DNA from 3 places in the Streptomyces sp. NPDC003034 genome. Region 1 is predicted to be linked to each of the others. Evidence: riboswitches for the same ligand, from Rfam matches in the RefSeq annotation. Region 1 holds a riboswitch; each other region holds the start of a gene.
The links. A riboswitch is a leader RNA that binds a small molecule or an ion and turns the genes downstream of it on or off. The one in region 1 is predicted to bind cobalamin.
Positions count from the first base shown of each region.

Region 2: linked by a shared signal. The riboswitch ahead of ACWDX7_RS14355 (FecCD family ABC transporter permease) and the one ahead of ACWDX7_RS23090 (energy-coupling factor ABC transporter permease) in region 1 are both predicted to bind cobalamin.
Region 3: linked by a shared signal. The riboswitch ahead of ACWDX7_RS21915 (ribonucleoside-diphosphate reductase subunit alpha) and the one ahead of ACWDX7_RS23090 (energy-coupling factor ABC transporter permease) in region 1 are both predicted to bind cobalamin.

Region 1 covers NZ_JBSFTS010000025.1:88,095-97,527, reverse strand. The annotation lists gene ACWDX7_RS23125 (cytochrome P450) at 1-1,138, opposite strand, end outside; gene ACWDX7_RS23120 (tRNA-dependent cyclodipeptide synthase) at 1,119-1,862, opposite strand; gene ACWDX7_RS23115 (EF-hand domain-containing protein) at 2,124-2,351, shown strand; gene ACWDX7_RS23110 (PadR family transcriptional regulator) at 2,416-2,982, opposite strand; gene ACWDX7_RS23105 (energy-coupling factor ABC transporter ATP-binding protein) at 3,012-3,881, opposite strand; gene cbiQ (cobalt ECF transporter T component CbiQ) at 3,878-4,627, opposite strand; gene ACWDX7_RS23095 (energy-coupling factor ABC transporter substrate-binding protein) at 4,632-5,174, opposite strand; gene ACWDX7_RS23090 (energy-coupling factor ABC transporter permease) at 5,174-5,869, opposite strand; cobalamin riboswitch at 5,899-6,095, opposite strand; gene ACWDX7_RS23085 (AMIN-like domain-containing (lipo)protein) at 6,267-6,818, opposite strand; gene ACWDX7_RS23080 (SsgA family sporulation/cell division regulator) at 6,954-7,361, opposite strand; gene ACWDX7_RS23075 (hypothetical protein) at 7,526-7,801, opposite strand; gene ACWDX7_RS23070 (hypothetical protein) at 7,933-8,622, opposite strand; gene ACWDX7_RS23065 (hypothetical protein) at 8,719-9,096, opposite strand.
Region 2 covers NZ_JBSFTS010000011.1:92,977-102,409, reverse strand. The annotation lists gene ACWDX7_RS14365 (ABC transporter substrate-binding protein) at 1-996, opposite strand, end outside; gene ACWDX7_RS14360 (ABC transporter ATP-binding protein) at 1,006-1,800, opposite strand; gene ACWDX7_RS14355 (FecCD family ABC transporter permease) at 1,800-2,822, opposite strand; cobalamin riboswitch at 3,012-3,145, opposite strand; gene ACWDX7_RS14350 (GlsB/YeaQ/YmgE family stress response membrane protein) at 3,379-3,657, opposite strand; gene ACWDX7_RS14345 (type III polyketide synthase) at 4,157-5,221, shown strand; gene ACWDX7_RS14340 (STAS domain-containing protein) at 5,282-5,638, opposite strand; gene ACWDX7_RS14335 (PP2C family protein-serine/threonine phosphatase) at 5,635-7,104, opposite strand; gene ACWDX7_RS14330 (anti-sigma factor RsbA family regulatory protein) at 7,221-8,153, opposite strand; gene ACWDX7_RS14325 (STAS domain-containing protein) at 8,153-8,470, opposite strand; gene ACWDX7_RS14320 (DUF4246 domain-containing protein) at 8,770-9,433, opposite strand, start outside.
Region 3 covers NZ_JBSFTS010000023.1:62,408-71,840, forward strand. The annotation lists gene ACWDX7_RS21910 (ribonucleotide-diphosphate reductase subunit beta) at 1-97, opposite strand, end outside; gene ACWDX7_RS21915 (ribonucleoside-diphosphate reductase subunit alpha) at 97-2,517, opposite strand; cobalamin riboswitch at 2,660-2,792, opposite strand; gene ACWDX7_RS21920 (Uma2 family endonuclease) at 2,904-3,488, shown strand; gene ACWDX7_RS21925 (YbdD/YjiX family protein) at 3,534-3,728, opposite strand; gene ACWDX7_RS21930 (carbon starvation CstA family protein) at 3,725-5,971, opposite strand; gene ACWDX7_RS21935 (GntR family transcriptional regulator) at 6,188-6,952, opposite strand; gene ACWDX7_RS21940 (extracellular solute-binding protein) at 7,245-8,528, shown strand; gene ACWDX7_RS21945 (carbohydrate ABC transporter permease) at 8,716-9,433, shown strand, end outside.

The DNA.
Region 1 (9,433 bases):
CCAGGACCTCCAGCGCGATCTCGGCATGCGCCCGGCCCAGCGCGGAAGCCGGGCAGAAGTGCCGGCCCGCGCCGAAGGCGAGATGGGCCTGGGAGCTGTCGCGCTCCAGATCCAGCTCCTGCGGGTTCGCGAAGACCTCCGGGTCGAAGTTGGCCCCCTCCAGGAGGACAAGGACGAGCTCACCCTCGCGCACCAGGACATCACCGACCTGGATGTCCGCCGTGGCGATGCGCGGCAGTCCGTCACCGACGGACAGGTTCCAGCGCAGCAGCTCCTCCACGGCCTTGCCCATGCGCTCCGGGTGGGCGCGCAGGTAGCCGATGAGCTCGGGCCTCTGGAGCAGCGCGAGGACCGCGAGCACCAGGAACGCGGACGTGGAGACCGCGCCCGCCCCGAAGAGCGAGACGGCCACGGTCGCGAACATCTCATCGGTCAGGTGCGCCGACTCCGGGTCGGCCTCCCTCAGCTCAGCGAACCTTCCGAGGAGCCCCGTACGCTCCTCGGACGGCAGCGCGAGCTGGGCCCGGAGCTGCTCGGTGAAGTAGCCGACGTCCTTGTACCAGTTCAGGGCCGAGTCGGCGAAGGGCTCGCGGGCGGTCATGAACGCGACGTCCAGCCCCGACATCAGCCGGCGCCAGTCCGTGAACGGCACGCCCAGCACCTGGCAGTGCAGAGCCGCCGAGAAGGGGTCGGCGAACCCCGCCCGGAGGTCTGCCGGGGCGCCCTCGGCGACGATCTGGTCGACGAGGGTGCCGGCCATGGTCCGCAGCGCGTCCTGGAGGCCCTTCTGGCGCGGGTTGAGCGCCTTCATCACGGCGCTGCGCAGCCCCGCGCCGTTGATGTTGCCCATGTTGTTGACGACTTCGGGCGGGATCGTCAGCGCGTACTGGCGGGGGACCGCGGCGTTCGCGGTGTCCTTCAGGCTGAAGCGCTCGTCCTCCAGGACCTGCTTGGCCAGCGCGTAACTGCTCACCAGCCAGGCCGGATCCCCGGTGAGCGTACGGACCTTGGCGACCGGAGCCTGCGCGCGCAGCCAGTCGCACTCCTGCGGAAGCACGTCGCCGCGCCGCGAGAGAGGGAAGTCGAGGAGCGGCTGCTGCACCCGGCCCTCCCGGCCCTCAAGCTGCTCGACGCTCATCGGTGATCCTCTCGGTCGGTGCGTGGTGGGGTGCGGCGGCGGCCTCGGGCCGGACGACGGCATAGGCCTGGTTCCTCGTCGCGCGCAGGCCCCCGCCCCGCGCGAAGAGGACATCGGTGAGCGGCATCTTCACGTGGTAGGCCGCCACCGAGGAGGGCACGTCGAGAATGCTCGGAGTGTCCACGAAGAACGGCAGCTCGGCCGCGATGTAATCGAAGCAGACCTGTAGCTGGCCGTCTGTGATGGATTCACCTTCCGGAACCTTGGAACCGACAAAGTGAAGAGCCATCTGCTCGCAGCTCTTGCGGAATTCATCATCTGTTTCCAGAAAATGCATCACGCGCCGGTGCAGTAGTTGGTAAACGGGGTTCGACTGGAATTCGGACAGCGCCCTCACACGGATCTCGGCATCCGGAGGGCCTGATTCCTCCACGCCTTTGAGGATCCGTCGCCGGACCGCCTTGATCTCCTTCGCGGCCCGCTTCTCCGCATGCTCGCGGGAATACCCGAACGCGGCGAACATCCGGTCCACGTGGAGGTCCGCGTAGACGAAGTCCACTTGCGCGAAGCGGGTCGTGGCCCACTGGGCGAGACTGGTGATGCGCTCGGAGCTGAAGTAGCTGTTTCCAGGACTCACTCCGATGAGCACATGATCGCCGTCTTCCCAGATATGGCGGCAGGTGCGGGTGAAGGGCAAAACTTCAAATGATGCGTCAGCTGTCATCGTCACCTATGTGATCGCCCTTGTTGCTCGCTTGTCCCTGGGAGCCCTGCGCTCCCGGTGTGGCGGCAATGTCGGTACGTTATGCCGTGATCCCGGAACGTGACAAGTAGAGGCCGGAATTATTGGCCGGAATCTATGCTTCCGCCGTACGGAAGAGTAATGGAATTTCTATCTGCCGCTCGAATGGGACCCGACGTGGAACAGGGGTGGGCAGGCCGCTACCCTGAGCCGGTCAACAAGCACCAAGAAGGGGTGGACCCAGTGGCGGACATCGACAGCGCGAAGACGACCTTCGAGCGGTTCGACAAGGACGGCGACGGCTTCGTCACCGCCGATGAGTACCGGAGCGCCATGGCCGCCATGGGCGACGCGTTCGTCACCGGCCCGGTCGCGGACGCCGTGATCGCCGCCAAGGACGTGAACGGCGACGGCCTGCTGAGCTTCGACGAGTTCTGGTCCTCCGTGAACAAGACCTCCGTGAACAAGTAGTCCCCGCCGCCCGCCCCTTGCCCCGCCCGCTGCCGGGCAAGGGCGCGGCCAAGCGGCCAAGCGGTCAAGCCCCTGGGGACACGTCCCCGACGGGGCCGGACATGTCCTCGACCTCGCTGAGCGCCTCCCGCAGCCAGTGCAGCCAGAAGGTCTCCAGGGCGATCCCGCCGTGCAGGACGAGCCGGCGCAGCCGGTCCTCCACGGCGTCGCGCTCCGGCGGGAAGTCCTTCTCCTCGATGGCCTCGTACTGCGCCAACTGCCGCCGGTGCAGCTCCAGATGCCGCCGCAGCTCCGGGCCCAGACCCTGCGGCCCCACCACCCCCGCCGCGCGGATGCGCAGCAGCAGCGGGTCGCGCATCGGCTTCGGGTCCTGGCTCTCGCCGACCCACCGGGCGAGCTCCGCGCTTCCGGCGGGCAGGACCTCGTACTCCTTCTTCTGGCCCCGTACGGGCACCTCGCTGGGCAGCGCCCGGATCAGACCGGACTCCTCCAGCCGGCCGAGCTCGCGGTAGATCTGCTGGTGCGTCGCGGACCAGAAGTACCCGATCGACTTGTCGAACCGCCGGGTCAGCTCCAGCCCCGACGAGGGCTTTTCGAGCAGGGCGGTGAGGATGGCGTGCGGGAGCGACATGCGGCCATCCTAGGTTTGCGGCGCGGCTTTCACCGGCCGCCCGCTTGCGGCCCGGCTGCGGCCGGTCCACCGTGTACCGGCCGCCAGGCGGACAGGGCCTCGGGAGTGCGGGGCCCGGGAGCCCGCGCGCCCAGCAGGCCGTGGGCCCGCAGCAGCGCCGTCACCGCCGGGGACCAGGCCTGGCGCAGACCCGCTTCGGCCAGGAGCGCGGGATCGCAGAGCAGCGTGGCGGCCGCGCCCAGGCGGATGCCCGCCGGGGTCAGGACCGCCGCGTCGTCCGCCCAGCGCACGGCCAGGTCCACGTCGTGCGTGGCCATCACCACCGTGGTCCCGGCCGAACGCAGGCCCGCCAGGACGTCGAGCAGGCGCTCCTGTCCGTCCGGGTCCAACCCGGCCGTGGGCTCGTCGAGGATCAGCACGCGCGGCGCCATCGCCACCGCCCCCGCGATCGCCGCACGCTTGCGCTGCCCGTAGGACAGGAGATGGGTCGGGCGCTCCCGCAGCGCCGTGATGTCCAGCGCGGCCAGCGCCGCGTCCACCCGGGCCCGTACCTCCCCGGCCGGCAGGCCCAGGTTCAACGGCCCGAAGGAGACGTCCTGTTCCACCGAGGCCGCGAACAGCTGGTCGTCCGGATCCTGCACGACCAGCTGCACCGCCGTCCGCAGCCGGGTCAGGCCCGCCCGGTCGTACGTCACCGCCGCGCCGTCGAGGTGCAGCGCGCCCGAGACCGGCCGCAGGCCGCCGCTCAGCAGCCGCATCAGCGTGGTCTTGCCGCTGCCGTTGCGGCCCAGCAGGACCAGGGCCCGGCCCGGCACGATTTCGAAGTCCACGCCGGACAGCACCGGCGGGCCGTCCTCGTACGCGTAGCCGGCGCCCACCAGTTCCACCAACGGAATCACGGATACAGCTCCTTCAGGGCGAGGGTGACCGCGACCAGCGAGGTCAGCAAAACGGCGGATCCGGTCAGGAACCGCCAGGACAGCGCCGCCTCGGGTACGAGCACGCGCAGCGCGCCGTCGTAGCCGCGCCCCGCCAGGCCCACTTGGAGCCGGGCCGCGCGGTCGAAGGCCCGTACGAAGGCGGTCGCCGCGAGCCCGGCCAGGGAACGCCACGCCGCCGCCCGGCCGGCGTGCCCCAGGCGGGCCGCCTGGGCGCGGCGGATCTGCGTGAGGGAGTCGAGCAGCAGGAAGCCGATCCGGTACATGACCAGGGCCACGTCCACCACCGGGGCCGGCACCCCCGCCCGCACCAGCCTGGGCAGAACGTCCGAGACCGGCGTCGTGAAGGCGAACAGCAGCACGCCGAGCGAGGCGGCCGAGGTACGCAGCAGCAGTTCACCCGCGTGCCGGGGGCCGTCGGGGGCCAGCGAGACCAGCCCGGCCGGGCCGCCCACGGCGAACAGCAGCGGCGCCGCCCCGGTGAAGCAGAAGCCGAGCGGGATCCGGAAGGCCCGCCACAGCTGCCGCCCGGCCACCCCTGCGGGCCCCAGGAGCAGGGCCAGGGTGGCCGCGGCGACCAGCGGCCCGCCGGGCCAGGGCGGCAGGCACACCGCGGTGACCGTGAGCCCCAGGCCCAGCAGGGCCTTCTCCAGAGGGTGGCGGCGACGCCAGCGACTGCCGTGCGCCGCCACGTCGATCGGGAGCACTGCCCTACGCCTCCGGCGCGGTGGGCGATGCGGGGGAGGCCCCGGGCCCCTTCGCCGCACCGGCGGGACCGACAGCGGGCGCGGTTGCCGTTGCCGGAGCGGAGGTCGGCGCTGCGGCCGAGCCGGCCAGGCCCGCGGGGGCGGCCCCGTCCGGATCCGGCGCGGACCCGGGCCCGGTCACCGGAGCGGCCGGACCGGCACCGGCCGCGGGGGCGGCCCCGTCCTGGCTCGCCAGGCCCGCGGCGGCGATGGCGGCGCCCTGCCGGCGGCCCTTGCGGATGCCGAAGTAGTACGCGAGCACGCCCGCGCCGATCGCCGCCTGAAGGGCGAACAGCGCGGACTCGATCTCCCCGGACGGGGGCTCGTAGAGAGGGGAGAACCAGGGCTCGTAATCCGGCTTCAGCTCGCTGATGGCCGCCTCCGCCTGGGCGTCCGCGCCCGCGAAGGGCTCCTCCTTGCCCTCGCCCATTCCCAGGGCGAGCGGGAGCACGGCCAACGCCGCCACCAGGAGCAGCAACAGGCTATTGATCTTCGCGTTCCTGGTCATCAGACCGCCGCCTCCGGCTTCGTCTTGCCCTGCGTGAGCTTCGCGACCCCGAGACGGACCAGGTCCGACTTGCTGGACTGCATCAGCAGCCGCATCACGAGGACGGTCAGCAGCCCCTCGCTCACCGCGAGCGGGATCTGCGTGACCGCGAAGATGCCGCCGAACTTGGCGAGCGCGCCCGCGAATCCCGTACCGGGGTCGGGGAAGGCCAGCGCCAGCTGGACGCTGGTGACGCAATAGGTGACCAGATCGGCGAAGAAGGCGCCGAAGAAGACGGTCACCATCAGCGGCAGGCCGAAACGGCGGAGCAGCCGGTAGATCCCGTAGCCCGCCCAGGGCCCGGCGACGGCCATCGAGAAGACGTTGGCGCCGAGCGTGGTCAGCCCGCCGTGCGCGAGCAGCAGCGCCTGGAAGAGGAGGGTGATCGTGCCGAGTACGGCCATGATCGGCGGCCGGAACAGGATCGCCCCGAGGCCCGTGCCGGTGGGGTGGGAGCAACTGCCCGTCACCGAGGGGATCTTCAGCGCGGACAGGACGAAGGTGAACGCGCCGGCCGCCCCGAGCAGCAGCGTGCTCTCCGGATTGGCCTTCACCTCGCGGGTGAGGGCGCGGACACCGTGGACGACGAAGGGAGCGGACGCGGCGCCCCAGGCGACCGCGTGCAAGGGGGGCAGGAACCCCTCGGCTATATGCATGAGTAGGGAGACCTCTCCAGCACCTCGTGGATGGACAACGCGCCCCGGCCGGTCTCCTGGCTCACGGGTGCTGATGCCCGGTGCTCCGCCTTCCCGGGGTCGTACGGTTTCCCGCACGGTCCCAGTGGCTTTCCCGCAGGAGTGGAGCCGGACTTCCCGATCACAGTGGCGAGGGCCGCACCGGTTTCTCACCGGTTTCCCGAACACCAAGGCCCGCTGACCCTAGTCGGCCGCGCGGACCGGTAACAAACCGACCGGCGCGCGGGTGCGGTCGCGGAGCGCGCGGGCGCCGCGCACGCCGGTGCCTGCCGTCGCCGCCGCGGCCCGCCCGCCAGGGTCGCGGCATGGCGAAGACCGGCAGGGCCGGGCGGCCACTGCCGGTCTTGGCGGGAGGTCCTCAGCAGACGTTCGGGTGCGCGATGTCCACGACGAGCCGTTCGGGCGCGTGCAGGACCATGGTGGAGTACACCGGCTTGGTGTCGAAGGCCGCGCCGAAGGTCACGTACCCCTCGAAGTCGCCGGTGAAGGCGATTCCCTTGAGCTTGCTCAGGTAGATCTTCTGCAACCGGGGGCCCTGGTAGACGCTCTCCCCCTCCTCGGTGTGGGCGGCGGCGGGATGCAGGCGGATCTCCAGGAAGTACTTTCCGGCCAGCGGGACGGGCTTGCCCGACCCGTCGTAGTACAGCTGCGAGACGGGCGTGACGGTGTACCCGGGGACGTATCCCTGCAGGTCGATGACGATCCGGTCGTACGTGCAGTGTCCGCCCCAGCGGGCATTGACGACGAGCGGGGTCTGGGTCTGGGCCTGGGCCCGAGTGGCGGTGGCGGTGGCGGCGGTGGTGGTGCCGGCGGCGGAGGCCGGTGCGGCGAGCGCGAGAGCGGCGGTGAGCAGGGCTCCCGTGGCCAGGGCCACGATCCTGCGGTGACGTAGACGACGTGGGTGGCTCATGACGTCCCCCCGATTCTCCAGAGACGGGGACAATGCTGTCACCTGTAGAGACACCCGGCGCCGGTCCGCGGTTGCACTGGCCCGCCGTGATAATGGGGGCGTGTTGTGCGGACCTCGCCGGCCGGGCGGCACGCCTCAGCGGGCCAGCAGCGCGCTCAGCTCCGCGTCGAGGTCGAAGTGCCGCCGCTCCTCGCCGCGCGGCACCAGCTCCGTGAGCCGGCGGCACAGCCCGTGCACGTCCTTGGCCCGCGCGGAGACCACGCAGTTCTCCACGCCGTTGCCGAAGGCGAGGAAGATCCGCGTCTCGGTGCCCTTGCGTCGTGGCCAGATCTGTATGTCGCCCTCGCCGCTGGCACAGGTCACCCCGTCGAGCAGGAGGTCGCGCGAGAACACCCAGTGGGCCAGATGCATCCCGGCCCCCCGCAGGTCGAGGGAGACCTCGTAGGGGCGGTCGGAGCGGTAGGTGAAGGCTCCGCGGATCGGGATGTCGGCGGCTATGTCCTCCAACCGGAGCGGAAGGATGCGGTGTTCGGTAACGGCCACGGGTGTACCTCTCTCTCGGCGTGGGGTTTCCGCCCGCCCCTCGGGCCGGCCCACCCACGCCCCGCCCCTACCCCACCGCCGAGATTCCTCCCGCCGGACCGCCGCCCGGCCCGCGTGCGATGGAGCACCTGGCCCTGGTATCGCGACCGCGTAGTTGCACATCATCAGAATGCCGGCCCGTCCGTCACCGTCAGTGTGACCGGCAATCGGTGCACCGCTGTTTGTCGGCGTCGTAGCCCCGGTCGGCGTACGGACGCCGCGGCTTGTGCGGGGGCGTCCCCGCAGTCCCGCATCGGCGGGACGGGGTCCAGCAGCGGCGGGAGCTGGGTGACGTCGTGCCGGTTGCCGCCGGTGAGCGTGATGGCGAGCGGGGTCTCTGTGGGGACATCGCGCCACGCGACACCGGTCCGCAGCACGTACATGACGCCGGCGCGTGCCACTCGGTCGGGAACGCGCAGCCGCCCCGGGTGGCGACGGCGCCGTTCGGGAGTGGGCGGCAATAAGGACCGGCATGGCGGCCGGCGGGCGCGCACCTCGCCCCACGTCGCCCCGACCGCTCCGGAAGTCGCGCTCAGATCCGGAAGATCGCTCGCGCGCCGTATGTCACGCCGGCCGCCAGCACCGTCAGGGCACCCCAATAGACCACGGGCGACCACATCAGGACGTCGGGGCCGATCATGAGGATCGTGATGCTCACCATGAGCCAGCCGAAACCCATGGGCAGGAGGGTGATCAGCCGGCCGCTCGCGAGTGCCCAGGCGGCGACGCCGAGAGCGAGCCATGCCAGTGTCATCGAGGACCCCATGTCCGTCTGGGACGCCGGTGCGTACGTGCGGGAGTGTCCGAGCACCTCCAGGCCGACCACCTGGTCCTTCCATAACCGCAGTTGGGCTCGCTCCCCCGTCCTGGCCTCCGCGTACGCCTCCGCGCCGACCTCCAGCCACTGCGACCTTCCGGGCCACGCGACCTTCAGGGCGTAGGTCGTGGTGCAGCTCTCGCCACCGGTCGCGCCCGTGCTCGTACCGTTCGACGTGCAGCGCTCGCCGGTGTCCCGGTCGCGAACCTCGCCCATCCGAACCTGTACGCAGCCCTCGCCCTCGCACACGGGTGCCTGCCGGTAGACGTCGGTCGCCCGGTAACCGTCCACGATCGCCTGGGCGGAGAGGAGACCACCGAGCGCCGCGGCCAGGACGACCAGTCCCAGCAACCAGTAAGGCAGCCGCTGCTCGTACCAACTCTCCCTGTAACCGGTCCCCTTCACCCTGTGCTGATACCCGGCGACCACACCCCGCATACGGGAACCAGACGAATGGCCGCAGACCCGGCGCGGCCGCTCACCACCATCGGCCCGTGCCAGTCACTTTCCGTCGGTGATGTAGTAGTCGTTCTTGAGGTACTCCAGGGTGTAGCTGCCCAAGTCCTCGTCGGAGAAGGTGGCGGAGGACCGGACCGCTTCGAGCGGCATTTCGATCTTGTCGAGGGTGCGCACGCTGACGCGTTGCGGATCTACCGTCGCGGTCTGCAGGGCCTTCTTCTGCTCGGGTGAGATCATCTGGAACACGATCACGTACGTCGACGTGCACGGACCGAAACCCTGCTCCTCCGCCTTCTTCGCGCCGGGCCCGGCCACTTCGCAGACCGTGCCGATGTCCTCACGCCCGAGGCCGTGGAGGTACTGCTCGTACCGCTGGATCGCGCGCTCCTTCGTCTTGGGCGCGGGCTGGTCACCGCTCACAGTGGCCGACGGCTTCTCGGTTCCGGCGGACGCGGACGGCGTGCCCGACGGCGCTTTCGCCGATGTGGACGCGGACGGCTGGGAAGGCTTCGCGTCAGCGTTGTCCTTCGCTTTCTCCGGACCGCACCCGCACGCCACCAGCGCCACGCATCCCGAAACCGCCAGGCTCACGATCGTGCGCGTCTTCATCAGATCCCCTCCACCAGCCGACTCTCCATCAAGAGTTCACGCCCGATCCGACGGAACGGTTCCCGACCGCGACCCGCCCCACGGACCGGACAGCGGGGGCCGACACCCGTGGGGATACCGTACGCGGCTACACGCGGTGGCGGGCACA
Region 2 (9,433 bases), on a different contig from region 1:
GCCGGCGAGCGAGGCGATCGCCTCGGGATTGCGCGGGCTCTCCACCAGCTCCGCGTAGTCGAGGACGACGATGCGGTCGTGCTTGATCGCCGAGACGTCCTTGAGCGGCGGGTAGGACTTCAGGAAGTTCCGCTTCTCCTCGGCGCCGGTGTCCCCGTAGTCGTTGATCACGATCACCTCCGGGTCCCGCTCGACGACCGTTTCCCAACCCACGGTGGTCCAGCTGTCCTTGAGGTCCTTCATGACGTGGTCGCCGCCCGCCTTGGTGATGATGTCGTGCGGCCCCGCGTACGCACCCGAGGTGAAGGGCCTGTCGCGGCCGTCGTCGTAGAGGAAGACCCGAGGCCGCTCGGCTCCCTGCGGGGCCATTGCCTCCGCTTCGGCCACCTGCTTCCGGAACTTCGCGATGAGGGCCTCAGCGCGGTCCGCGACGTCGAAGAGTTTCCCGAGGTTCCGCAGGTCGGTGTAGAGCGCCTCAAGCGGCGGCATCACACCGCGCGCCTTGTCCGTCCCGTTGCGGCAGGACTCGGTCAGCAGGTACGAGCCGATACCGACCCTCTCCAGCTCTGCGGGGGTGAAGCCTTCCGCCTCGTTGAAGCCGTAGTTCCAGCCCGCGAACACCAGATCCGCGCGGGCGTTGAGCACCAGCTCCTTGTTGATCGTCTTCTTCGACAGCCACTCGGTCTTCTGATAGGCGTCCTTCCAGGGGACGGAGTCGAGATCGCCCTTGTCATCGGGCATGACGTAGCCCGCCATACGGTCCTCCAGGCCGAGCGCGAACATGATCTCCGTGATGCCGACGTCATTGGTGACCACGCGCTGCGGCGCGGCGGCGTAGGTCTTCTTCTGTCCGCAGTTCTCGATGGTCACGGGATACGGGCCGCCTGCCTTGGCCGGGCCCTCCCCGCCCTCGGGGGCGGTGACCTGCGCGCCGCAGCCGATGAGGGTCAGGGCAGCGGCCAACGCGAGAGCGGCGGGGCGTACGAACGAGTGCATCGGGGCTCCTCAAGAAGCGGGCTGAGCAGGCTGAGCGGGCGGGAGTAGATCGAAGAGCAGGTGCAGCGCCCCGGACTCGGGGTGCGGCACGCGGTGCGCCCGCACGCCGAAGACCTCGGCCAGCAGTTCGGGTGTGAGTACGTCGTACGGAGCGCCGCTGGCGACGATCCGGCCGCGCTCGATGACGTAGAGCAGGTCGCAGTGGACGGCGGCGAGGTTGAGGTCGTGGAGTGCGGTGAGCACGGTCAGCCGACTGCCGCGCACCAGGGACAGCACTTCCAACTGCTGCGCGATGTCGAGGTGGTTGGTGGGTTCGTCCAGGACGAGTACCTGCGGCTGCTGGGCCAGCGCGCGGGCGATCAGGACCCGCTGCTTCTCCCCACCCGAGAGCGTGAGGAAGCCGCGGTCGGCAAGATGGCCCGCGCCGACCCGCGCCAGCGCGGCCTCGCACGCCTGCCGGTCCCCGGTGGTGGCGCGGGCCGCGCCGCTCTGGTGCGGCAGCCGTCCCATCGCCACGACCTCGGTGACCGTGAAGTCGAACTCGGTGACCGACTCCTGGGGAAGCGCGGCCAGCCGGCGGGCTCCTTCGCGCGCGCTCATGGCGTGCAGGTCCTCCCCGCCGAGCCGCACCGTGCCGGCCACGGGGCGCAGCGCCCGGTAGACGCAGCGCAGCAGGCTGGACTTGCCGCTGCCGTTGGGTCCGACCAGTCCGACGAGCTGCCCGGCCCCCACTGCGAGGGTGATGTCCTCCACCAGCCGCGCGCCAGCGATCTCGACCGTCAGGTCATCGATGTCGATCCGCATCACGCGCCTCCGAGGGTGTACGAGCGGCGGCTCATCAGCAGGACGAAGCACGGCACGCCGATGACCGCGGTCAGTACACCCACCGGAAGCTCGGTCGGTGCCATCACTACGCGGGAGAGGATGTCCACCCAGATCATCAGGACCGCGCCCGCCAGCGGTGCGACGGCCAGCACTCTGCGGTGGTCGGCGCCGACCAGCATGCGTACGCCGTGGGGAACCATCAGTCCGACGAAGCCGATCGCGCCACTGACGGCGACGACGGCGCCGGTGACGGCGGCGCAGACCACGAAGAGCTCCTTGCGCAGGCGTCCCGCGTCCACGCCGAGCGCGGCCGCCGTCTCGTCGCCCATGGCGAGCGCGTTCAGCCTGCCCGCCGACAGCGTGAGATGAGCGAGGCCCGCGAGCACGACACCCGCGGCAATGGGCAGGGAGGACCAGTTGGCCCCGCCGAGGCTGCCGAGCATCCACATCATCGCGGAGCGGGCCGCCTCGCCGCGCTCGGCCGCGAACACCATGAACGTGGTGACGGCCGAGAACCCGTAGCACATCGCACTGCCCGTGAGGACCAGCCGCATCGGGGTCAGACCACCGGCGGTACGGGCGATCGCGTACACCAGCATCATGGCGAGCAGCGCGGAGAGGAACGCGGCGGTGGACAGCGCCCAGATACCGAGCACGCCCAGCGCACCGAAAAGCAGGACGGCGTTCGCTCCGACGGCCGCGCCCGAGGAGATGCCGAGGGTGAAGGGGTCCGCGAGCGCGTTGCGGACCATCGCCTGCACGGCGACGCCGATGAACGAGAGCCCCGCGCCGACGACCGCGGCCAACAGGGCTCGCGGGAAGCGCAGTTCCCAGACGATGGCGTACGCCGGCACCTCGCCGGGGGCTATCGCCCCGCCCGTCAGCCCGGACCAGAGATGACGCAGCACCTCGCCCCAGGAGAGTCCGGAAGCCCCGATCCCCGCCCCGCAGACGACGGAGAGCACCAGTGCGGCGGACAGGGCTACGAACAGGGGTGGCACTGGTACGCGCCGTGGCGGCGCCGGCCCGGTGCCCGTGCGGGGAGCGTACGGCGGCGCGGCGGTGCTGCTGTGTTCGACGGGTATGGCCACGGGCGGATCGCCTTCGCCTCGGGCCGTGCCACACGCCAAGGGAGCAGACCACGACGCGGTGCGTGCGGCGCAGCACCCTCTCGCAGTCCACGGCGAATTGTCAGGAGCCTTCACCGCCGCGGGTAATCGGGCTTGCGGGGACGGACCTGCGTACAGGTCCCGTCACCGCTTACCGTTGCGGGTCAGCGCCGGACTTCCACCGGACTTCCCCCACGGGGCGTGTGCAGCCTATCGCGCTCCCCGCAGGGCACGTGCCGGGACCAGCCGTGAACGGACGCCCCGGACAGGAGGCGGGTGTGCGCGGGCCACCGCAGGGCGGAGGGTGCGCCGGCGGTCGGCCGACTGTCCGGTCAGCCCAGTCGTCTGGTCGGCCCTCAGCTGTGCGGCACGGGCCCGTGCTCGCCGCAGCGGAACGGCTCCCCCTCGGAGAGGGGGAGCCGTTTCCGTCCGGGTGGGACCGTGTCGCTCAGGCGTGGCTGTGGTGGCGCTTGTTGCCGGTGACCAGTCGGTAGACGGCGAGGAGGATGACGGAGCCGACGATGGCGGCGATCCAGGTGGAGAGATCGAAGAAGCCGTCGATCGAGTCGACGCCGAAGATGACCTTCCCGAGCCAGCCGCCGAGCAGGCCGCCCGCGATACCGATGAGCATGGTGATGATGATGCCGCCCGGGTCCTTGCCCGGCATCAGAGCCTTGGCGATGAGGCCCGCGAGCAGTCCGATGAGGATCCAAGCCAGAATGCCCATGATGCGTCTCCTACCTCGATGAATAAAGCCGGTGTTAACGATCGTCTTTACCGTGCGGAGGTTTCCAAACGTCCCCATCCCTTGATCATTTTGCAGACCCGGGTCTGGCCACGCCCGGCAGGGCTGGGCGCGGGCCGGTGGTCGCAGGCCCGGTTCGCGGGCAGAGGAGCCGGCCGTGAGGGGGGTGGGGGCTCGGCATGCGAGGGGTGAGGGACCGCCGTAAGGTAGAGCGGGTGGCCGATCGCGCCGTCCGCAGGACGTGAAGAGCGACGCGTGCGCTGTGCCCGGCACGCATCCGCCTGTCGCTGAGGTGGGGACGCCCCAACCGCAACTTTCCGTCCGTCGAGAAGCGTTGCGGCCATTGCGCCGCCGCATCAGCCCCTGGAGGGCTGATGTGCCCACCCCGCCGGATATCGGCGCTCTTTCGCGTACTCGTCCCGCACGGACATCTTCAGCGCTGACCAGTCTGGCGTCCACCAGGTACACCGGGAGGTTATCCATGGCGGTTCTGTGCAAGCCGGCCATCGCGGTCCCCGAGTACGTCATCACCAACGAGGAAACACTTGAGCTGGCCCGGCGCCTGCATGGCGACCATCCGCAGCTGAGTCTGGCCCTGCGGCTCATCGAGAACACCGGGGTGCGCGAGCGGCATCTGATCCAGCCCATCGACGCGGTCCTGCGGCATTCCGGCTTCGATGTCCGCTCCGCGGTGTACGAGGCGGAGTCGAAGGCCCGTGTGCCGGCCGTGGTGCGCACGGCGCTCGCCGAGGCCGAACTGGAGCCGCGGCAGATCGACTTGATCGTCTACGTCTCCTGCACCGGCTTCATGATGCCGTCGATGACGTCGTGGCTCATCAACACAATGGGCTTCCGTCACGAGACCAGGCAATTGCCGATCGCCCAGCTGGGGTGCGCCGCCGGAGGGGCTGCCATCAACCGCGCCCACGACTTCTGCCTGGCCCACCCCGGCGCCAACGTCCTCATCGTCGCCTGCGAGTTCTGCTCCCTGTGCTACCAGCCCACCGACCTGAACGTGGGCTCGTTGTTGTCCAACGGGCTTTTCGGCGACGGCATCGCGGCCGCCGTGGTCCGCGGGCGGGGCGGCACCGGGGTGCAGCTGGAGCACAATGCCTCGTACCTCATCCCGGACACGGAGGACTGGATCTCCTACGCGGTTCGCCCCACCGGCTTCCACTTCCAGCTCGACAAGCGTGTGCCCGGCACCATGGAGCCCCTCGCACCGGTCATGCGCACCGTCGCCGAGGAACACCACTGGAACGCCAGCAAGCTCGACTTCTACGTCATCCACGCCGGAGGCCCGCGCATCCTGGACGACCTGAGCTACTACCTCGACGTACCGCCGGAGGCATTCCGCTTCAGCCGCGCCACCCTGACCGAGTACGGCAATATCGCAAGCGCGGTCGTGCTGGACGCCTTGTCGCGCATGTTCGACGAAGCATCAGCCTTCGACGGGCACCGGGGCATGATCGCCGGCTTCGGCCCGGGCATCACCGCCGAATTCTCCCTGGGGACCTGGTCCACCGGATCCGATGACCAGGAGTGACCCGCGCGCACCGGCGGCCGAGTGCGGCGAGGCCGCCGCGCCGTTGACGCCGTGCGGGGGTCAGGAGGGCGGGCGGGCGGCCAGGGCTTCGGCAGCGGTGGGGTAGGCGCGGAACACATCCTTCAGGCCGGTGAAGTGCAGCATGCGGCTCAGCCGGTCGGGGATGGCGACCAGCACCACGCTTCCTTCCGCCTGCTGGGCGCAGCGCCAGATGCCGACCAGGGCGCTGAAGCCCGATGAGTCGCAGAAGGTGACCTGGTGCATGTCCAGGACCAGGTGGCGGCGGCCCTGCTCGATCAGGGCCAGGGCCTGGTCGCGTACGGAGGGAGCGGTGTCGTGGGTGAGTTCGCCGGTCACGGTGGCTATGGCGAGGTCGCTGTCGATGTACTGGCAGGTCAGGTGGACGGTGGGGCTCACGGGCGTCTCCTGGGCTGCGGGCCGGTAGGGGCGGTGGCCGCGGCGATGGTGGGTGCGACGCCCGTGACACCGTCCACTGCGGTGTCACGGGCGGGGACGGTCAGGGCGGGGACGGACAGGGCCAGCAGGGCGACGTCGTCGTCGGCGCCCTGGGGCAGGGTGTCGATGAGGTCGACGGTGTCCTCGATGAGTGCGGTGGCGTTCAAAGGCCGGGTCCGGCCGGTCAGGAAACGGGCCAGCCCCTCCTCGCCGATCATCGTGCCGTCCTCGGTGCGGGCTTCGATGAGCCCGTCGGTGTAGAGCAGCAGCGCCTCGCCGGGGGCGAGGCGAAAGGTGCGGGAGGCGAAGGAGGCCTCCGGCAGGGCGCCGATGAGCATGCCGCCCTGGAGGTGGACCGGGTCGGCCAGCCGGCTGGTTCCGTTCATGCGCAGGTGGTAGAGCGGGGGGTGGCCTCCCGTGGCCACCGTGACGGTGAAGGAGTCGTCCCCGGCGGGTTCGAGGATGCCGAAGACGGCGGTGCAGTACCGGGTGCCGACCGCGGGGTCCAACAGCAGCGCGCTGTTGAGCGCGGTCAGGACGTTGTGGGGGTCGGGGTCGATCAGGGCGGCGGCGCGCAGGGTGTAGCGGGTCAGCGAGGTCACCGCGGCGGCCTCGGGGCCTTTGCCGCACACGTCTCCGAGGAAGAACGCCCACCGGCCGCCGTGCAGCGGGAAGACGTCGTAGAAGTCGCCGCCCACGTGCTGCGGGGAGGCGGCGGCGTAGTGGCAGGCCAGCTCCAGGCCCGGCACCACCGGGAGGGCGGACGGCAGCAGGGTGCGCTGGAGGGTCGCGGCGAACGTGGCGAGAGCGGCCGTGTCGCGTTCGGCCCGCTTGCGCGCCTCCTCCTGGACCTTGCGGCGCTCCTGCTCGGCGCGCACGGCGTTCAGAGCCGCCAGGCGCATCTCCAGTTCGTCCAGCACGATCGCGGCCAGATCCGCGAGGGTGGCGGTGTCGTCGCCGGTGATGTCGCGCGGCTTGGTGTCCAGGATGTTGACGGTGCCCAGCCGGTGTCCGTCGTGGGTGATGATCGGCGCCGCGGCATAGAACCGCACGCCCATGGGGCCCGTCACCAGGTCGTTGGTGCGGGCGACCGGGTCGAGGAGGGTGTCGGGGATCACCAGGGTGTCATCGGTGAGGATCGCCGAGGTGCACAGTCCGGGCCCGCGGCTGATCTCGCTGACGCCGTCCAGGCCGTGGGCGGCCTTGAACCAGATCCGGTCCTCATCCACGATCGTGATGGTTGCCACCGGCACCTTGAACAGCCGTGCGATCATCGCGGCGATGCGGCCGAACGCCCCGTCGGGCGGGGTGTCCAGTATGTCGTAGCGGCGTACCGCCTCCAGCCGGGCGGCCTCGTCCACCGCGCTGAGCACGGGCCGCTGTTGGGGAATCTTGTCCCGCCCGACCGCGTGTTGTGCTCGCGGCATGGCTTCCACGCTCCTCGTCGGCCCGGTGCTCGCGCCCAGGGGTCGTAATTGGTTGCAACGTGAAAGCAGAAAGGGGACGGGCGGCCGTCCGGACCCGGACGGCCGCCCACGCACGCTTACAGACCGAGGTAGAAGCGCACGGTCGTGCCGTCGTCCCCGGTGTGCACGCGTACCAGATCGGACACGTAGTGGACCAGCATCAGGCCCCGGCCGCCCACCTGCCCGTGCGTCGGCGGGCGGCGGCCGGCCAGCGGATCGGTCAGCCGGCCCGCGTCACGGACCTCGACCACGAGCTGCCCCTGCTCGGCCCAGACCGCGAGCGTCCCGCGGCCTCCGCCGTGCACCACGCTGTTGGTCGTCAGCTCGGCGACCGCCAGCTCCACGTCCAGCAGCCGCTCCCCGGCCATGCCCAGCCGCGCGGCCTGGGCGAGAGCGAACCGGCGGGCCGCCGGAAGGTCCTCCCTGCCGTAGGAGAGGACCGCGGCGTCCGGCATCGTCGGCAGCTCCTGGTTGTAACGGGAGACGACCGCCTGCCAGTCGTAGACGTCGCTGACCGACTCACTGCCGTCCCCGCTGATGAGGGTCGGGTGGGTGACCTTCGCATCGGCGATCACCTGCGGATCCAGCCGCACCTCGTCGTACGGGCACAGGATCGTCACCGCCCTGCCCTCGAACGCGGCATTGATCAGAGCCTCGTGCTGCGCACACGCCGGGTACTCCACCGCGCTGCGGCCGGCCCAGATCGGCTCACCGATGATCCGCACCCGCCCCTGCGGGTGCGCGTCGGCGAACCCGCGCAGCACCTTGGGAATGATCCGCCCGGGATTGCGGCCGGCCTCGGTCATGTCCAGGAACAGGATGCCCTCGGCGTCCGCGCCCAGCCCGCTCTTGATCAGCTCCAGGTTGGGTCCGGGCACCGCGACGGCCATCGGTTCACCGTTGGCCAGACCCTCGCGCAGGAACGACGCCGTCTGCTGCGCGTACTCCTGCTCGGTGCGGTAGAACAGGGCGGGGTGCACGAACGCCTCGTGGGTGGTCACCGTGTTCATCACAGCGCCACCTCGATCCGCTCCAGAGCCGGCCAGAACATCTCCAGAACCCGTCTCAATTGCGGCGGTGGATGCTCGACCACGACCCGCCCGCCCGGCAGGCCCATGGCGGTGGCCGCCAGCGCGCTGACCCCGGCCACGTCGACGAACGCCACGTCCGACAGCTCCACGTACGATACGCCCTCGTGCCGCCGGGCCAGCTCCGTCAGGGCCTGCTCCCAGGACGAACGCGTGAGGACGCTGATCTCACCGCGGGCACGTATGCCGGAACGACCGGGCAACGCGCTCACCTCCAAAAAGGCGGCCTTGCCGGGCATCGCCTGGCCGATCCCGCCCACCGCATGTGGGGCATCCACGCTCGGACTCCTTCACATCAAGCCACCTGCCGGCTGCCCCAGCACGGGCTGGGGAAAAACTCCCCCAGCGGAGCAGTGTATCCCGCCGGACAAACCACCCGCCGGAGGGCCATATGGGCCCGGCCCCCGGCCTCCCGGCCCCCACCCCAGCCCCAGCCCCAGCCCCAGGGCAATGCCCCGGCCCGGCTCGGTGGCCCCGCTCCCACGGTCCGCCGTCGAACCGGCTCGGGTGACCAGGTATCAACGATGGTGGAAGAGCTTCAGTGCTCGCAGAGGGAGAATTCTCGTTCGTAGAGCTGCTCGTTGTGTTCGTCGAAGAAGAACTTGCGCTCCTGCATGAGTTGTTCGCGGTAGCCCTTGGCCTCTTCGAGCGTCATGGTCGAGGTGTCGGACCATGGTTGCTGCGGTGGCACATCGGATGTCGAGACGATCTTTTGCGACGGGTCGACCAGGAAGAACGCGAGAATTTTGCGATATCCCGGGCGAGTGGGGTCTGCGAGGCGGAATGAGCCGACACGGTGTTGCAGGATGTTCGGGAACGCCAGACAGCGGCCCGCTGGGGTCGCTACGGATCCCAGCACCTGGTTCAGCGCGTCTTCGTCCTGAAGGCCGTAGACCTCACGCAGACCGTCGTCGTCGTTCTGTTCGTAGTCCGGGTCGTCGAGTGCCGCCCGGAAACTCAGCCGGCTTTCGGTGGTGTTCTCGCTGTCCCAGTAGTAGATGCCGGTCGAGACGATCCGCTCGTTCAACATCCCCTCGACATGCCAGGAACCACCGGGGTACTCGGGCTTGTCCGGGGTGAGGTGAAGGGTGGCGAGCTTGACGATGGCCTGGAGACGGCGGCCGCGCAGGTCGACTCGGGCGGATTCTTCGGGCGACTCGGGCGGGGTGAAGGCCGGGGCGTCCGGGATGGTCGGGCGGCGG
Region 3 (9,433 bases), on a different contig from region 1:
AGCGCTCGTAGAAATCGGGGTAGCGCATCGGACGCAGCGTCAGTTCGAAGCCCGGGTCGAGCAGGTTCTTGGTGATGCCGGGGTCGGTGGTGCTCATTACTGGCAGGCCTCGCAGGACTCGGGGTTCTCAAGGGAGCAGGCGAGCGCGTCCGCGTCGGCGACAGCCTGCGGGAGCGCTACGGGGGCAGAGGTCGCGGCGGCGGTGGTGGTGCCGCCCTGCGCGGCGCGGGCGATCTTCGTCGCCGGGCGGGAGCGCAGGTAGTAGGTGGTCTTCAGGCCCTGCTTCCAGGCGTACGCGTACATCGAGCTCAGCTTGCCGATGGTCGGCGTCTCCAGGAACAGGTTCAGCGACTGCGACTGGTCGAGGTACGGCGTACGGGCCGCCGCCATGTCGATCAGTCCGCGCTGCGGGATCTCCCACGCCGTGCGGTACAGCTCGCGGACCTCGGCCGGGATCCAGCCGAAGCCCTGGACCGAGCCGCTGGCGTCGCGCAGCGCCTCGCGGGTCTGGGCGTCCCACACGCCGAGCTTCTTCAACTCGTCCACCAGATAGGCGTTGACCTGGAGGAACTCACCGCTCAGCGTCTCGCGCTTGAACAGGTTGGAGACCTGCGGCTCGATGCACTCGTACACGCCCGCGATCGAGGCGATCGTCGCGGTCGGGGCGATGGCCAGCAGCAGCGAATTGCGCATGCCGGTCTTCGCGATGCGGGCGCGCAGCGCGTCCCAGCGCTCGGGCCAGTGCTGCTCGGCGCCCTCGTAGTGGTCGGGGTGCAGGACGCCGCGTGCGGTACGGGTACGCTCCCACGCCGGAAGCGGGCCGCTGCGCTCGGCGAGTTCCGCGGAGGCCTCGTAGGCGGCGAGCATGATGCGCTCGGCGATCTTCGTGGACAGGGCCTTCGCCTCGGCGGAGTCGAAGGGCAGCCGCAGCTTGAAGAAGACGTCCTGCAGGCCCATCGCGCCCAGGCCCACCGGGCGCCAGCGGGCGTTGGAGCGGCCGGCCTGCTCGGTCGGGTAGAAGTTGATGTCCACGACCCGGTCGAGGAAGGTCACGGCGGTGCGGACGGTCTCGTCCAGGCGCTCCCAGTCCATCACCTCCCGCCCGTCCCCGGCTCCCGTCAGCACGAAGGCCCCGAGATTGACCGAGCCGAGGTTGCATACGGCCGTCTCGCCGTCGTCGGTGACCTCCAGGATCTCGGTGCAGAGGTTCGAGGAGTGCACGACCGCGCCCGGCTCGGCGGTCTGGTTCGCCGTACGGTTGGAGGCGTCCTTGAAGGTCATCCAGCCCTGGCCGGTCTGCGCGAGGGTGCGCATCATCCGGCCGTACAGGTCGCGGGCGGGCATGGTCTTGCGGGCCAGTCCGGCGGCCTCGGCCTTGCGGTAGGCGGCGTCGAACTCGTCACCCCACAGGTCGACCAGCTCGGGCACGTCGGCCGGGGAGAAGAGCGACCACTGGGCGTCGGCGTTGACGCGGCGCATGAACTCGTCCGGCACCCAGTGGGCCAGGTTGAGGTTGTGCGTACGGCGCTGGTCCTCACCCGTGTTGTCGCGGAGCTCCAGGAACTCCTCGATGTCCGCGTGCCACGTCTCCAGGTAGACGGCGGCGGCGCCCTTGCGGCGGCCGCCCTGGTTCACGGCGGCCACGGAGGCGTCGAGGGTCTTCAGGAACGGCACGATGCCGTTGGAGTGGCCGTTGGTGCCGCGGATCAGCGAACCGCGGGCGCGGATGCGGGAGTACGAGAGGCCGATGCCGCCCGCGTGCTTGGAGAGGCGCGCGACCTGGTGGTAGCGGTCGTAGATCGAGTCGAGCTCGTCCAGCGGGGAGTCCAGCAGGTAGCAGGAGGACATCTGCGGGTGCCGGGTACCGGAGTTGAAGAGCGTGGGGGAGGACGGCAGATAGTCCAGGCGGCTCATCAGCCGGTACAGCGAGGCAACTTCCTCCACGGCGGCCACGCTGTCGTCCGCGGCGAGGCCGCAGGCCACGCGCAGCATGAAGTACTGCGGGGTCTCGATGACCTGACGGGTCAGGGGGTGGCGCAGCAGGTAGCGGCTGTGCAGGGTGCGCAGGCCGAAGAAGCCGAAGCGGTCGTCGGCGCCCTCGGCGAGGGTGTGCTCGACCAGGGAGTCGAGGCGGCCGGCATGGGTCCGTACGAACGCGGCCGTGCGGTCGGCGATGAGCCCCTCGCGGTGGCCGACCGCGACCGAGGCCGAGAAGGAGGTGGCGCCCTGGCCGACGGCCTCGTCGGCGACGGCCAGCGTCAGCAGGCGGGCGGCGAGCCGGGAATAGGCCGGGTCCTCGGAGATCAGGCCAGCGGCGGCCTCGGTGGCCAGAGCGCGCAGTTCGGCCTCGTCGGCGACGGAGCTGCGGCCCCGCAGCGCGGCGGCGGCGACGCGGCCCGGGTCGGTGTCGGGGAGGTCGGCCGTCAGCTCGGTGAGGGTGCGCAGCAGCGCGGCCCCGGGACCTTGCGGCGCGGACGGGTCGGACTCGGCGCGCGGTGCGGTGGGCGCGATGGTCACGGGGGAGCTCTCCCTCACTCGGCCCGGTCATCGGCGGGGCGGGGCGGGGCGCAGCGCATGCGGGCGTGCCGGATACGCGCACACCGCACGGCGTCCACCGGCCCAACCGCGAGGCCCGGACGTATCGGCACCCGGTTCGGTCGAGCCGGGCGCGCTGTCGGCAGGTCCTCGGACTTGCGGTGCACGAACGAGTGCACTTCATACCGTTGCGGGACAGTTCCGGATTCGCACCGGATTCCCCTGCGGCGACAGCAGCCCTGAGCATACATGTGGGGGCGGCCCCCGGCGGTAGCCCCCACATGTTGTGTCGTGTGCGACGCGCCGTCCCTGTGGCGTACCTCTCCGCTATCGTCGGAGAGAGCACCGTCGAGGAAGGCGAGCGAGGCATGACCGTGATGACTGACCGTCCCCTGATGCTGCCCGAAGAGTTCGAGGCCCTGGCGCGCATAGGCGCCCGCGAGATCGAGGGGCTGAGACTGGAATTCATCGACGGGAAGCTGGGGGCCAAGGCCGTGCCGGACGGGGACCATGACCGGATCGTTCTGTGGCTGGCCCGCCTGTGCATGCAGCACCGGCCGGAGCTGTGGCTTCATGTCGAGCGGGGGCTGAAGGTCCAGGAATATCGCTCGGGCAGAGTCCGGCCCGACGGGTGCTTGGCCCCGGATGACGCGTTTGTCGGCCAGGGAGAGTGGGCCGATCCCGCCCCTGTTCTCATGGTGGTCGAGGTCACCTCGTACGACTCCGACACGGATTCGCGTGACAGGAACGAGAAGCCCCGCGCGTATGCCGAAACCGCTATCCCCGTCTACTTGCTGATCGACCGGGACGCGTGCGAGGTCGTGGTACACAGCGAGCCCAATGGGCGGCGGTACGAGATGGTCCACACCGTTCACTTCGGCAAGGACGTCGAGCTTCCCGAGCCCGTCGGTATCACCCTCCCGACCGAGCCCCTCAAGGACTGGGTGCGCTGAACGCGAGGAAGGGCCCGCCGAATACGGCGGGCCCCCCGTACGTGTTCAGCAGCAGCGGAAGCCCTCGCGGGGGTCCGCCTCGCGGGCGTCCGTGCGGGCGCGTTCGAAGGCGCGGCGGGTCATGACCTCCGCGTCCGGGTCGTGGGAGCGGGCGTGGGTGACGTACCGGTCGTAGGCCGCCTCGCCCGAGAACTCCCGTACGTAGAACCGCACCCGCGCCAGCGTGCCGCGCAGGCTCATGACGCCGCGGGCTCCTTGACGCGGCCGCCGTTCGAGTCGAGCCCCGCGGCGGCGAGTTCCGCCTTCTCCTCGGCGGTCGCGATCAGCCCCGCCGGTGCGATGATCTTCGACTCGGTCCACGGCGCCTCGGAGAGCTTCACGGACTCCGGAGCGCTGATGGCCTTGAAGCAGGTCCGGGCCGCCTCCACCAGCACGACGATGATCAGGACCGCGAACAGCACCGACAGCACGCCGTCCACGGTGGCGTTGGTGACCACGGTGTGCATCTCGTCCATGGTCTTCGCCGGCGCCAGGACCTTGCCAGCCTCGATGCCCTCCTGGTACTTGTCGCGCTGCGCGAAGAAGCCGACCCGCACGTCCTGCGAGAAGATCTTCTGGTAGCTGGCGGTGAGGGTGACGGCCACGTCCCACGCGAGTGGAACACCCGTCACCCAGGCCCACTTCAGGCGCCCCGACTTGATCAGCAGCGTGGTGCAGACGGCCAGGGCGACCGCCGCGAGCAGCTGGTTCGCGATGCCGAACAGCGGGAAGAGCTGGTTGATGCCACCCAGCGGGTCCTTGACGCCGACCCACAGGAAGTAACCCCAGCCGCCGACGACGATGGCACTCGCGAGCCACACGCCCGGCTTCCAGCTGACGTCCTTGAAGGACTTGTGCACGTTGCCCAGGGTGTCCTGGAGCATGAACCGGCCGACCCGGGTGCCCGCGTCGACCGTCGTCAGGATGAACAGGGCCTCGAACATGATGGCGAAGTGGTACCAGAAGGCCTTCATCCCGGCGCCGCCGATCACGGCCGAAAAGATTTCCGCCATTCCGAGTGCGAAGGTCGGCGCGCCGCCCGTACGGGAGAGCAGGCTCGTCTCCTCGATGTCCTTCGCGGCCTGCGCGAGGGCCTCCGGGCTGATGGCGAAGCCGAAGTTCGTCACCGCCTGCGAGGCGCTCTCGACGGTGGTGCCGACGACGCCGCCGGGGGAGTTGACCGCGAAGAACAGGCCGGGCTCGATGATGCAGGCGGCGATCATCGCCATGACGGCGACGAAGGACTCGGTCAGCATCGCGCCGTAGCCGATGACCCGGACCTGGGTCTCCTTCTGGATCATCTTCGGGGTGGTGCCCGAGGAGACCAGCGAGTGGAAGCCGGACAGGGCTCCGCAGGCGATGGTGATGAAGACGAAGGGGAACATGGAGCCCGCGAAGACGGGGCCGTCGCCGCGGGTCGCGAAGTCGGTGACCGCGGGCATCTTCAGGGTCGGCATGGCGACGACCACGCCCACCGCGAGCAGCGCGATGGTGCCGACCTTCATGAAGGTGGAGAGGTAGTCGCGGGGCGCGAGCAGCATCCACACCGGCAGCACCGACGCGACGAAGCCGTACACGATCATCCATATGACCAGCGTCTCCTTCTCCAGCGTGAAGGTGCCGGCCAGCGAGGACTCGGCGACCCAGCCGCCCGCCACGATCGCGAGGAGCAGCAGCGCGACGCCGATGGCCGAGACCTCGGTGACCCGGCCGGGACGCAGCACGCGGAGGTAGAAGCCCATGAAGAGGGCGATCGGGATGGTCATCGCGATGGAGAAGACACCCCAGGGGGAGTGCGCCAGCGCGTTGACGATGACCAGGGCCAGCACCGCCAGCAGGATGATCATGATGGCGAACACGGCGATCAGGGCGGCGGCTCCGCCGACGGGTCCGATCTCGTCACGGGCCATCTGACCGAGGGAACGCCCGTCGCGGCGGGTGGAGAAGAACAGCGTGACCATGTCCTGGACGGCGCCGGCGAAGATGACGCCCACGACGATCCAGATGGTGCCCGGCAGGTAGCCCATCTGAGCGGCGAGCACGGGGCCCACGAGCGGGCCGGCGCCGGCGACGGCGGCGAAGTGGTGGCCGAAGAGCACCCGCCGGTCGGTGGGGTGGAAGTCGACACCGTTGTCGAGGCGTTCCGCGGGGGTGGCGCGGGTGCGGTCCACCTTCAGGACGCGGTGCGCGATGAAGCGGGCGTAGAAGCGGTAGCCGATCGCGTACGTGCCCAGCGCGGCGGCGAGCAGCCAGGCGGCCGAGACCTCCTCGCCGCGCGAGAGGGCCAGTACGCCCCAGCCGGCGGCGCCGATGAGGCCCACGAGCACCCACACGGCGACCGACTGCGGGGAAAGCCTCCCCGACGGGCGCGGGGAAGGCGAGTCCGGGCCCGTACCCGGACTCGCCGCGGCCCGTTCTGTTCCAGTTGCTTCCGGTTCCGGCATGGTCCTCGTCCCCTCGTCGATCACCTGCGTAAGCGCAGGGAATCTACGGGGGGTTGCCCGCTGAACGTAAGCCCCCGTCCGTATACCGGTACGAAACTGCGATGCGTGGTTCCGGTAGGGGGACCGGCTCCGGCCGCGCGGTGCGGGGCGCGGGGCGGGCGGGCCGGGCGGGCTGAGGCGGGGCGAAGGCCGGGCGCCGGGGGCCGGTTGGCGGGATCAGACGGCGGGGCGCTTGAGGCGGGCGACGAACTTGTAGCGGTCCCCCCGGTACACCGAGCGCACCCACTCGACCGGTTCCCCGTCGGCGTCCAGGGAGTGCCGCGAGAGCATCAGCATCGGCAGGCCCACGTCGGTGCCGAGCAGACCGGCTTCGCGCGGGCTCGCCAGCGAGGTCTCGATGGTCTCCTCGGCCTCGGCGAGGTGGACGTTGTACACCTCGGCGAGGGCGGTGTAGAGAGAGGTGTACTTGACGAGCGAGCGGCGCAGGGCGGGGAAGCGCTTCGCCGAGAGGTGAGTGGTCTCGATGGCCATCGGCTCACCGCTGGCCAGACGCAGCCGCTCGATGCGCAGGACGCGTCCGCCCGTGGTGATCTTGAGCAGTCCGGCGAGGGTGTCGTCGGCCGTCACGTACCCGATGTCCAGGAGCTGGGACGTCGGTTCCAGCCCCTGGGCCCGCATGTCCTCGGTGTAAGAGGTCAGTTGGAGCGCTTGCGAGACCTTGGGCTTGGCGACGAAGGTGCCCTTGCCCTGGATCCGTTCGAGCCGGCCCTCGACGACGAGCTCCTGGAGTGCCTGGCGGACGGTGGTCCGAGAGGTGTCGAATTCGGCAGCGAGCGTGCGCTCCGGGGGGACGGGCGTGCCGGGCGGCAGCGTCTCGGTCATGTCGAGCAAGTGCCGCTTGAGTCGGTAGTACTTGGGTACACGCGCCGTGCGGGTGGCTGGCCCGCCTTCCGGCTCCGTGATCGCCCCTTCGGTGGCCATCGCCGCCCGCCTTCCCGACTCCAGTTTCGCTGCCGTCACCGGCTCCTCCGATATGTGCGGTCACATCGTGACACGTATGGGGGGACAGGCCTTCTCTCTCCCCAGGTGTCGGTCCGATAACGGACCGATCACCCGCTCATTAGACCCTTGACACCCCTAAAGGTCTAGGCCAAGCTCCGGTTACTGGTCTAAACCAATATGGATCAGATCCCGGCCCCACGGGCAGTACTTGGTACGTACGTCACCGCGGTGGGCGAGGGAAGTTGCAGGCAGCATCCCTGAGGAGGGTGGCGTGAAGCGCAAGCTCATCGCGGCGGTCAGTGTCGCAGGCATGATGGCCGCAGTCGCGGCGTGCGGCAACGGCGGCGACGACAAGGGTAAGACCGACGCGGGCGGCGCCAAGGAGATCACCGTCTGGGTGATGGACGGCTCCGCGCCCAAGGCCTGGATCGACGAGGTCAACAAGGAGTTCTCGGCCAAGCACCCCGGTGTCACGGTCAAGGTCGAGGAGCAGAAGTGGACCGGCATCCAGGAGAAGGTCACCACCGCCCTCTCCGAGGACACCCCGCCCGACGTCCTTGAGCTCGGCAACACCCAGACCGCCGGCTACGCGGTCACCGGCGGTCTCGCCGACCTGACCGGCGACAAGGCCAAGCTCGGTGCCGACGCCTGGCAGAAGAGCATGCTCGCCTCGGCCGAGGTCGACGGCAAGCTCTACTCCGCCCCCTGGTACGCCGCCAACCGCGTCGTCATCTACGACAAGAAGGCCTTCGAGAAGGCCGGCGTCACCCCGCCGAAGACCCGCGACGAGTGGATCGCCGGGCTGGAGAAGCTGAAGGCGGCCGACCCGGCCTCGCAGCCGATCTACCTGCCCGGCCAGAGCTGGTACGTCCTCGCCGGCTTCATATGGGACGAGGGCGGCGACCTGGCCGTCAAGGACGGCGGCAAGTGGAAGGGCGGGCTGGGCACGCCGCAGGCCGCCTCCGCCATGGACTTCTACAAGAAGCTCCAGTCCTTCTCCACCGCCCCCAAGGACAAGGACGAGGCCAACCCGCAGCAGTCCACCGACGTCATCCCCAAGGGCGGCGTCGCCTCCTGGATCGGACTCGGCTGGGAGGCCGGCGGTGCGGAGAAGGCGCTGAAGGACGCGGGCAAGGAAGCCGACTTCGGCTACTTCCCGATCCCGGGTAAGACGGCCGACAAGACCAGCACCGTCTTCCTCGGCGGCTCGAACCTCGCGGTCGCCGAGCGCTCCAAGAACAAGGAGCTCGCCAAGGAGTGGCTGGCCCTCGCCGCCGGCAAGGACCAGATGACCAAGTACGCCGCCGAGACCAAGGGCGCGCTGCTCCCGAACCAGGCGGGTGCCAACTTCACCCCCGCCGCGGGCTCGTTCGCCGAGGCCATGGGCAAGGCCGGGGTCAACGGCAGGATCACCCCCGTCACCGCGGGCTGGGCGAACGTCGAGACCGAGCCGAACCCCATCAAGGAGTTCATGACCAAGGTCCTGAAGGGTGAGGACGCCGCCAAGGCGGGCGCGGACGCGGACAAGGAAATCGCGAACCGCATCAACAAGTAACCCCGCCCCGGGGGAGCACGCCCCGGGGGAGCACGCCCCGGGTCAGCACGGTGCGGGGAACCGCACACCGCAGTACCCGCACGACCCAGCAGTGTGAACGCACCGGGGGGTGCGGCAGGCACCCGGACGCCTGCCGCGCCCCCGGTCGCGCATTTGACTCCACAGTCAACCGCGAGGAAGCCAAGCCATGACCGTGCACTCCCAGGGAGCGACGACCCGCGCTCCACAGGACGCACCACACCAGTCCGCCGGACGGCCCCCGACGAAGGAGCCCGCCTCCGCGACCGGCCCCGAGCGGGGCCGTACGTCTCCTCGCGGCGGCAGAAGGCCGCTCCCCTCGGGGTGGCTGCCCTACCTGCTGGTCGGGCCCGCGGTGCTCAGCCTCGCGGTCCTGCTGCTGTACCCGCTGATCAAAAACGTGATCCTGTCCTTCCAGGACATCAACAAGATCGAGTTCATCCAGCGGAAGTACCCCTTCGCGGGATTCGGCAACTACACCCAGCTGCTGGGGGATCCGGACTTCTGGACCGTCGTCGTCCGCAGCTTCGCCTTCACCCTGGCCAACGTCGCGCTGATCATGGTGCTGGGCAGCCTGATCGGCATCCTGCTGAACCGGCTCGGCACGTGGATGCGCCTGGTCCTGTCCATGGCGCTCGTGATGGCCTGGGCCATGCCGATCGTCGCCTCGGTGCAGGTCTTCCACTGGCTGTTCGACGAGCAGTTCGGCGTCATGAACTGGGTGATGCGCACCGCCGGTTTCACCGGCTACGAGCAGCACAACTGGTTCGAGACCGGCCTCTCCACCCTGACGATCGTCACGGTCCTGGTGACCTGGGGCTCCATCCCCTTCGTCGCCCTCAACATGTACGCCGGCCTCACCACGGTCGGCGCCGAGCTGTACGAGG